Regions from separate parts of the Streptomyces sp. NPDC020958 genome, predicted to be linked through region 1. Evidence: riboswitches for the same ligand, from Rfam matches in the RefSeq annotation. Region 1 holds a riboswitch; each other region holds the start of a gene.
What was found. Region 1 has a riboswitch for cyclic di-AMP ahead of ACZ3KP_RS14375 (transglycosylase family protein). Riboswitches for the same ligand answer to the same signal wherever they lie in the genome.
Positions count from the first base shown of each region.

Region 2: linked by a shared signal. The riboswitch ahead of ACZ3KP_RS30145 (M23 family metallopeptidase) and the one ahead of ACZ3KP_RS14375 (transglycosylase family protein) in region 1 are both predicted to bind cyclic di-AMP.
Region 3: linked by a shared signal. The riboswitch ahead of ACZ3KP_RS19165 (M23 family metallopeptidase) and the one ahead of ACZ3KP_RS14375 (transglycosylase family protein) in region 1 are both predicted to bind cyclic di-AMP.
Region 4: linked by a shared signal. The riboswitch ahead of ACZ3KP_RS24340 (C40 family peptidase) and the one ahead of ACZ3KP_RS14375 (transglycosylase family protein) in region 1 are both predicted to bind cyclic di-AMP.

Region 1 covers NZ_JBVHFU010000004.1:110,220-112,395, reverse strand. The annotation lists gene ACZ3KP_RS14380 (transglycosylase family protein) at 1-538, shown strand, start outside; cyclic di-AMP (ydaO/yuaA leader) riboswitch at 736-940, shown strand; gene ACZ3KP_RS14375 (transglycosylase family protein) at 944-1,648, shown strand; gene eno (phosphopyruvate hydratase) at 1,945-2,176, shown strand, end outside.
Region 2 covers NZ_JBVHFU010000012.1:291,543-293,718, reverse strand. The annotation lists gene ACZ3KP_RS30150 (DUF6250 domain-containing protein) at 1-8, opposite strand, end outside; gene ACZ3KP_RS30145 (M23 family metallopeptidase) at 199-1,131, opposite strand; cyclic di-AMP (ydaO/yuaA leader) riboswitch at 1,136-1,297, opposite strand; gene ACZ3KP_RS30140 (alpha-galactosidase) at 1,604-2,176, opposite strand, start outside.
Region 3 covers NZ_JBVHFU010000005.1:470,512-472,687, reverse strand. The annotation lists gene ACZ3KP_RS19170 (aldo/keto reductase) at 1-141, opposite strand, end outside; gene ACZ3KP_RS19165 (M23 family metallopeptidase) at 235-1,266, opposite strand; cyclic di-AMP (ydaO/yuaA leader) riboswitch at 1,276-1,435, opposite strand; tRNA gene ACZ3KP_RS19160 (tRNA-Met) at 1,663-1,736, opposite strand; gene ACZ3KP_RS19155 (dihydrofolate reductase family protein) at 1,807-2,176, opposite strand, start outside.
Region 4 covers NZ_JBVHFU010000008.1:267,713-269,888, forward strand. The annotation lists gene ACZ3KP_RS24340 (C40 family peptidase) at 68-1,240, opposite strand; cyclic di-AMP (ydaO/yuaA leader) riboswitch at 1,249-1,421, opposite strand; gene pcrA (DNA helicase PcrA) at 1,687-2,176, shown strand, end outside.

The sequences.
Region 1 (2,176 bases):
GTCCTCCACGAGTGACTCCGGCGACTCCGGCGCGTCGTCCGCGACGAAGGGCCCCGGGACCGAATCCGCGTCCCCTGCTCCGAGTTCCAGCGCGAGTGACACCTCGAAGGCGCCCACTTCCGGCACATCCGACAGTGCGGGCAAGGTGGACAAGTCGGCACCTTCTGCCTCCGCCTCCTCGAAGGCCCACGAGAATCCGGTGATTCCGGACTCCAGTGACGACTCGGACCACTCGTGGCAGACCGGCGGCTCTTGGAGTCTGGTCGACACGGGTGCCGTCAGCAGCGGCGGCAAGCATCGCGGTGACTCGGCGGACGAAAGTGTGACAAAAGGTCAGGGGGTCGCATCCTCCGGCCGTCACGCCTCCGCCGACGCCGCCGGTACCTACACCGTCCGTGACGGCGACACCCTCGCCTCCATCGCCGACTCCCTTGGCCTCGACGGCGGGTGGCGCGCGCTCTACGCGGTGAACAAGGCCGACATCGGCGCCGACCCGAACGACATCGCCTCCGGTCAGACCCTGAAACTCGGTAGCTGAACGGGCCAAATGGGGCGGGAGTTGACGCCCCGTTTGGAGATTATTGTCCGCTTTGGTGAAAGTGTGGGATGAGTCTCAGAAGCCCTGATCATCTTTGAAATTCACCTGATCGTCTGTTTACGGTCGAGGCCGCTCGTCACCGCGAGCCCCGGCTGTCGCAACGCCGAGTCCTGCCAGCGGCCGCCCGGGAACAGTCGTCGCGTCAAGCGCCGTAGGCAGGAGCGGGGGACCCAAGGTAAGCGCCGGGTCCGGCAGTTGAGCCCTCAGGGGCCTCACGGCCGAAAGGCCGCCGGAACCGGCTAGGGGTGGAGCCGCGCGTCTCGCGAGAGCGGGCCGTGCGGCCGGGCAACTCAACCGGCCCGAACCCGACAGCTCACCTCGCAGGCGTCGGTGAGGGGATCTTCCATGCTGTTTTCCGGCAAGGGCAAGCACCGTCGTCCGTCCAAGGCCGTCCGCGCCATCGCCGTCGCCGGTGTCACCGGTGCCGCCGTCGCCGCCCCGCTGATGGCGGCCGGTGGCGCCTCCGCCGCCACCGCCTCCGAGTGGGACACCGTCGCCCAGTGCGAGTCCGGCGGCAACTGGTCGATCAACACCGGCAACGGCTACTACGGCGGTCTGCAGTTCTCCGCCTCCACCTGGGCCGCGTACGGCGGCACCGCCTACGCCCCGCAGGCCGACCAGGCCACCAAGGCGCAGCAGATCCAGGTCGCCGAGAAGGTCCTCGCCGCCCAGGGCAAGGGCGCCTGGCCGGTCTGCGGCAAGGGCCTGTCCGGCGCCGCCTACACCGGCGGCACCTCCAGCTCGTCCAGCTCCAGCTCCGCCGGCTCGTCGAGCAGCGGCAGCGCCGGCACGAGCAGCCGTACGACCGGCACCCAGGCCGCCTCCCGCTCCGCCGACCGCCCGGCCGCCAAGAAGACCGTCACCACCCCGACCGGCAAGAAGGTCAAGAAGGGCGACGGCGAGTACAAGGTCGTCAAGGGCGACACCCTCAGCTCGATCGCCGAGAAGCACAAGGTGAAGGGTGGTTGGCAGGCGCTGTTCAAGCTGAACAAGGACATCGTCGACGACGCCGACGTCATCTACCCGGGCCAGCAGCTGCACCTGAAGTAAGAACCTGGGGGGTCACCCCCGTCCCCCACGGGCCCCGCTCCGGTGCGTTTCCCCCCGAACGCGCCGGAGCGGGGTTTCTCTTTGCGGTCACGCTCCTTGACCCGCTCTTCTCCCGTTCTTCATCGGGACCCCCCTTTGTTCCGCGCGTGAACAATGAGTACCGTCAGGGTGTCCACGGGCCGGTCGGTCGGCCGGCTGACGGCCCTGGGCCGGTTAGGCTCTAGTCGCAAGGCTGAGCAAGGGCCGACCAGGTCCGCGTGCGCCCCGCACAACCAGCGTCACATCCCAAGAAGGAGATGCTCGTGCCGTCCATCGACGTCGTCGTAGCCCGGGAAATCCTGGACTCCCGAGGTAACCCCACGGTCGAGGTCGAGGTCGGCCTCGACGACGGCAGCACGGGTCGTGCCGCCGTCCCGTCCGGCGCCTCCACCGGCGCCTTCGAGGCCATCGAGCTCCGTGACGGCGACCCCAACCGCTACCTCGGCAAGGGCGTCGAGAAGGCCGTCCTCGCCGTCATCGAGCAGATCG
Region 2 (2,176 bases), on a different contig from region 1:
GTCGTCATGCGGCTGGTTCCTCCCGGTGCGGCACAGGTCGCGGAAAGCGCTTTCACCGAACGGGGTTCACTCTGCCGTCGCCGAGCCTTCGTTGTCGATGCCCGAAGCAGCGCTGCCACGAGAAGGAAACACCGAGGGCCGGACCCCGGGGACCGGGATCCGGCCCTCGGAGTGCGTGTCGGACCGGCGGGGCGCCTGTCAGCCGACGGCGAGGCCCTTCGAGCGGAGGTAGGCGACCGGGTCCACGTCCGAGCCGTAGTCGGGGGTGGTACGGATCTCGAAGTGCAGGTGCGGGCCGGTCACGTTGCCGGTCGCGCCGGAGAGGCCGACCTGCTGGCCCGCGGTCACGGTCTGGCCGGCCGAGACGGAGAGCGCGGAGAGGTGACCGTACTGCGCGTAGTGGCCGTCGGCGAGCCTGATGACGACCTGGTTGCCGTAGGCGCCGCCCCAGCCGGCGGTGACGACCGTGCCCGCACCGACGGCCTTGACGGGGGTGCCGGTGGGCACCACGAAGTCGACGCCGGTGTGGTAGCCGCTGGACCACATGCCGCCCGGCACGTGGTAGCCGGTGCCGACGGTGGCGCCGCTGACCGGGAGGACGTATCCGGAGGCGGCCGTCGTCGAGGCGTCCGGGGTGGACGGGGTGGACGGCACGGACGGGGTGGCCGCCGAGGACGAGGTGGCGGAGTGCGCCTCGGGCCGGGCACCGGAGTCAGCGGTACCGGTCGTCGTGGGGCCGCGGCCGTCGAGCGTGAGCTCGAGGCCGGGGTGGATCAGCGAGGGGTCGTCTCCGACGGCCTGCCGGTTGTCGGCGTAGAGCCGGTGCCAGCCCCCGCTGATGTGCTGGTCACGCGCGATCTCCGAGAGGCAGTCGCCCGGCACCACGGTGTACGTGCGGTGCGCGGAACGCGCGGCGGCGGACGTCCGTACGGCCGCCTTCCCGGGCGCCGCCTTCGCGACGGCCGGCAGCGACTGCGGAGCCTTCGCGGAGACGGACTGCGCGGTGGCCGCGTGGGCACCGGTGGCCCCCATGAGCGGCAGGGCCAGCGCGGCGCCACCGGTTCCGGCGACGGCCATCGAGCGGGTGAGACGCTGGGTCTTCGGGCGGCGGTGCTTACCTCTCGCGGGCATGGCGCGTTCCTCTCCGGCGCCTGCGAGGTGAGCTGTCGGGTTCGGGCTGGAGCTGCCCGGCCACGCCGGAAGGCGTGACTACACCCCTGGCCTGTCCCGGGAACCGGAACAGGCGGTCTTGCCTGGTGGGTCCCCCGCTCCTGCCGGGCACGGGTGAGTGTGTGGGGACTCCGGGCGGCGGCAGGATTCGGCGTTCCGTCCGGATGCGTGGCGAACGTAAGCGAGCAGGACGCACCCGGACAAGCGAACGGTTCCCGACCTCCTGGTGCCGCTTGATCCGTTACGGACGTTCCCGGTCACCCTCCGTGAAACCCGGCCTTTCCCGCTCCCGCAATTCCCTTGTGAAGCGCCTTCATTACGTGAGCATGACGCGCGACGGTCGGTCACGAATATGACGCTCCTCACGCACGTCACGCCACGTCCACATATTCCAGAGCGAGTTGCAATGAAGCCGCCAATTCAGGCAGAAGGATCAGATGCGACGAAGTCGGACGACCGTCGCATCCAGGTCACCCTTGAGCCCCACGCGCAGCCCGTGATGCAACAGCACGGCCCCACGGTGCACTTCGCCCGTTTCGCGGCATTCGTACGACGCCTCCGGGTCGAGGCCCTTGAGCCGGAGCGCCGGCACCGGCTCGCCGTAGCTCTGCGCCTGGAGCCAGGCGAGGACCGCGGTCTCGTCGCCGAGCGTGTACTGCACCGCGCTGAGCCCGCCGGCCGGCGGCCGCAGCCGGAACTGCTCGCCGCGCTGCACCAGCGGCCGGATCTCCTTGTAGAGCCCCACCCAGTGACCGGCTTCGGCGAGTTCCTCCTCGGTCCACTTCGAGAGGTCGCCGCCGACCCCGAGCGCCCCGGCCATGGAGCTGACGAACCGGAAACGCAGCGAGCTGACCCGGCCGTTGAGCTGGTGGTTGGGGCTGTCGGTGACCCAGGCCGACATCACCCGGGCGGGGTGGATCTGGCTGAAGCCGTGCTGAATGGCGAGCCGGTCCAGCGGGTCGGTGTTGTCGGAGGTCCACACCTCGTCGGTACGGCTCATGATGCC
Region 3 (2,176 bases), on a different contig from region 1:
GGCGTAGGCGTCGAGGACGGCGAAGGAGGTGGCCTCGTCGGCGGTCCAGCCGAAGACGTTGCCGCCGAGGGCGAGCGGGAAGACCTCCAGGTCGGAGGCGCCGAGCTTACGGAGGACCGGGGATGCGGAAGAAGCAGTCATGCTCCATTCCAACGCGGCGCGGCAGGCGGGCCATCCCACGCAATACGAAGTTCTCGTAAAAGCGGAAGGCCCGCCGGGGCCGGTGGAGGTGCGTCAGGGGTTGAGGCCCTTGCCGCGCAGCCAGGTCATCGGGTCGATGCCGGTGGGCTGGCCGCCGGGGTGGACCTCGAGGTGGAGGTGCGGGCCGGTGACGTTGCCGGTGGCGCCCACGCGGCCGATGACGTCGCCGGTGGCGACCTTCTGGCCGACCTTGACGCCGATCGACGACTGGTGGCAGAACCACAGCTCGGTGCCGTCGTCCAGGGTGAGGATCGTGCGGTAGCCGTAGGAGCCGGCCCAGCCCGCCTCGGTGATCGTGCCGCCGTGGACGGCCTTGATCAGCGTGCCGGTCGGGGCGGCGAAGTCGAGGCCGGTGTGGTAGCCGGAGGACCACATGGAGCCGGCCTGGCCGAAGGTGCCGGTGATCGTGTACGACACGACGGGCAGCGTGTACTGCTTGGCCAGCGCCGCGATCCGGGCCTGCTCGGCCTTCTGCGCGGCGGCGGCCACCGCCTTCTCCTTGGCGGCGCCGGCCTTGGCGGCCGCGGCCTGTTCCGCCTTGGCCTCCGCGGCGGCGACCACCTTGTCGGCGGCGGCCACGGCCTTGGCGCTCGCCTTGGTGTCCAACTGGTTCTGCTGCCGCTCGGCCTGGGCGATGATGCGGCTGCGCAGCGCCTCACCGGCGTCGGACGAGGAGTCCCCGTCCGTGGCGGCCGTCGTGGTGACGCTGCTCAGCGCCGTCTGCGTGGCCTGGTGGCCGCCCCCGTCGCCCAGCAGGGAGTCGACGGACGGCAGGTCCGGCAGGGAGATGGAGACCGGCGGGTGGCCGGTGTTGGCGGTGGCCATGCCGCCCGCGCCGACGGCGGCGATGACGCCGACGCCGAGGACCGTGGAGCTGCGGGCGAGTCCGCCGCCGCGCTGCTTGGCGATCCGGTGCCGGCCGCGCTCGGGGGCGAGGGACTCCTCGGTGGGGTTCCACTCCTCCCAGGGGCCCTCGTCGGTGCGGTAGGTGCCGTAACCGAAGGTGTCGGGCTGCCGCTGGCTGGGTACGAACGGGGCTGTCGGAGCAGGCCGGTTGGACGCCACGCGGGCGTACTCCTTTCCTTCCGCCGCCTACCGGGTTAGCTGACGGGTTCGGAGCGGGAAGGTCTCCTACGCGCGTATACCGGCCGATTCGTACTCGGCGGCAGCCGTGCGATTCACCCCAAGGTGGTGGTTCCCCGGTTCCCTTGACGGGATTCGGCGCGTGCGCACGGAGCCATCTCGGGTGACGGCTGGGACGACCGCGCTGCGTTATCGAACGTTAATAGACCCGGCGGTAAGATTCCAAGCCATTCGCCTTGATCATTAAGCTTCCACGCGATGGACTTACCTGCCACGACCGGCCAAAAACGGTCGAGTTGACCACGCCTCCAAGAAACGCGCGCCCGGACACGCCTCAGGGCCGGAATCCGTGATCCGGATTCCGGCCCTGAGTTTCAGTAGCGGGGACAGGATTTGAACCTGCGACCTCTGGGTTATGAGCCCAGCGAGCTACCGAGCTGCTCCACCCCGCGTCGGTGACACCAGCATACGCCATCCGAAGAGTGCGAGTCACACGGGTTACGAGCGCCCCCGCGCGGAGACCTAGCCGCGGGGCGTTTCCAGGTGTGCGTTCGGCGCCTTGGCCAGGGCCTCGTACTCGGCCAGGACCACCACCGACACCCCCCGCTCCCGCAGCATCCCCGTCCCGTCCGCCGCCCGCACGAAGGTGTCCGGTTCGTGCCAGGCCGTGACCACCCGGCGCGCCCCCGCGCCGAGGATCAGCTCCGCGCAGGGGTGGGGACGGGAGGCGCGGCGGGTGCAGGGCTCCAGGCTGGTGTAGACGGTGGCCGTGGCCAGCCGGGGGTCGGCCGGGGCGATCTTGGCGAGGGCCGCCTCCTCCGCGTGGACCGCCGGGTCGCCCGCCTCCCGGGAGTGGCCGCGGGCCAGTTCCGTGCCGTCGGCGGCGACCACC
Region 4 (2,176 bases), on a different contig from region 1:
CGTCGTCACCGTGCCGGGGCCGGGCTACCAGGTGCGTGAGCCACGCGGAGGTGCGTGGGCGGGTTCCTCAGGCCGGTCGCACCACGCTGTGGATGATCGACTCGCCTCCGTAGTAGATCGACTCCTCCCGGACGTACGCGCCGGGCTTGGGGGCGTGGATCATCATCCCGTTGCCGATGTAGACCCCGACGTGGCTGATGTCGTCGTAGAAGAAGACCAGGTCACCGGGCTGGGCGTCGGTGAGGGAGACGGTGGTGCCGGCGTTCACCTGGTCGTAGGTGGTGCGCGGCAGGGAGACGCCGGCGGCCTTCCAGGCGGCCTGGGAGAGGCCGGAGCAGTCGTAGGACCCGGGGCCGGTCGCGCCCCAGACGTACGGCTTGCCGATCTGCGCGCGGGCGAAGGCGATCGCCTTGGCGGCCTTCGTGGCATAGGCGGAGTCCGAGGAGGGCGAGGACGCGGACGAAGAGGAGGACGCGGACGAAGAGGACGAGGAGCTGCCCGCCGATGACGACGCGGCCTCCTGCCGGGCGGCGGCCGCCTGCTGCTTCGCGAGTTCCGCCGCCTTGCGCGCCGCCTCCTCCTGCCTCCGCTTCTCGATCTGCGCGAGGCGTGCCTTCTCCTCGGCCGTCAGCTTCGACAGCAGCTGCCGGGCGGCGGCCAGTTTCGACTGGACGGTGGCCTTGGCCGTCCTGAGGCCGTCCTGGGTCTCGGTGAGCGCCTCCAGGCTCCTCGCGGCCTCCTGCCGCTTCCTCATGGTCGCGGACTGCTGGGTGACGTAGTCGTCGACCGCGTCCTTCTGGCGCGAGGTCAGCCGGTTCATCAGCTGCGACTGGTCGAAGTAGTCCTGCGGGTCGTTCGCGAGCAGGAAGGTCGCGGTCTGGGGGACCTCTGTCCCGGTCCGGTACTGCGCCGCGGCGAACGACCCCAGTTCCTCACGGGCCCTGTTCAGCCGGTCCGTGCGCCGCGCCACGTCATCGAGCATGGTGTCGACGCGCTTGCGCTGCTTGCCGGTCCGCTCCTTGGCCGCGTCGTACTTCTCGGTCGCCGACTCCGCCTGCCGGTAGAGGTCGTCGACCTTCTTCTCCACCTCCTCCAGGCTCGGCCTGCCGTCCTCGGAGGGCGCCGCGTTCGCCGTCTGGGAGAGCAGGGCCACGGAGGTGAGGGCGGCGGTGGCCAGGGCGGGGGTGCGTATGCCCGCTGTGCGCGTTGCGGAGGGGCGGGACCTGCGGTGCGACGCCAAGGGAGGCGACTCCTTCCAGTTGTCCGCCTACCGAGTTAGCTGTCGGGTTCGGGCGGGTGGTTCGGAAGGGTTGCCCTACGGTCCTCCCCCGGAGAGGAGGTGGGACCGATTCACCCCAAGGTCGGTGTGGGTCCCCGGCTCCGGATGCGTGGCGGCACCCCGGACTCGGCGGAGGCCGCGCGGCCCGGCGACGTTCGCCGGTGGGGGTCGTGCGGCCTGCCCGGCACGGTAGCCAACTCGTGTGCTCCGTGTGAAGGTTGATGTGCGATATGCCCGATACATTTTCGTGACCTGAGTGTTGAGTCCCCCGGCTGCGGGCGGTTCGCGGAGATGTGTCCCGACCTGTCGGAATCACTGACGGTAAGGGCCCGAGTCCTTCCGGTGGTCGGCGCGAGTTTCCGGGGCGGGGACCGGTTGTCGGTGGGGCGCCCTAGACTCGTAGAGCGATGAGCAGCCTCTTTGACGACAGCTTCCTGGCGAGCCTCCAGCCCCCGCGCGGCCACGAGGAGGAACCCCCGCCGCCGCCCGAGGACGAGCCGGGACCCGAGCCGGTTCCGGACGACCTGTTCGGCGGGCGGTTCGACACGCCCCCGGACCGGGACGCCTACTACCGCGACGGCGCCGCCCGCCCCGCCCTGGACGCGGCCGCCCTCCTGGAGGGGCTGAACGAGAACCAGCGCGCGGCCGTCGTGCACGCCGGTTCCCCGCTGCTCATCGTCGCCGGCGCCGGTTCCGGCAAGACGCGCGTGCTCACCCACCGCATCGCCCACCTGCTCGGCGAGCGCCACGTCCACCCGGGCCAGATCCTCGCGATCACCTTCACCAACAAGGCCGCGGGCGAGATGAAGGAGCGCGTCGAGCAGCTCGTCGGCCCGCGCGCGAACGCGATGTGGGTGATGACCTTCCACAGCGCCTGCGTGCGGATCCTGCGCCGGG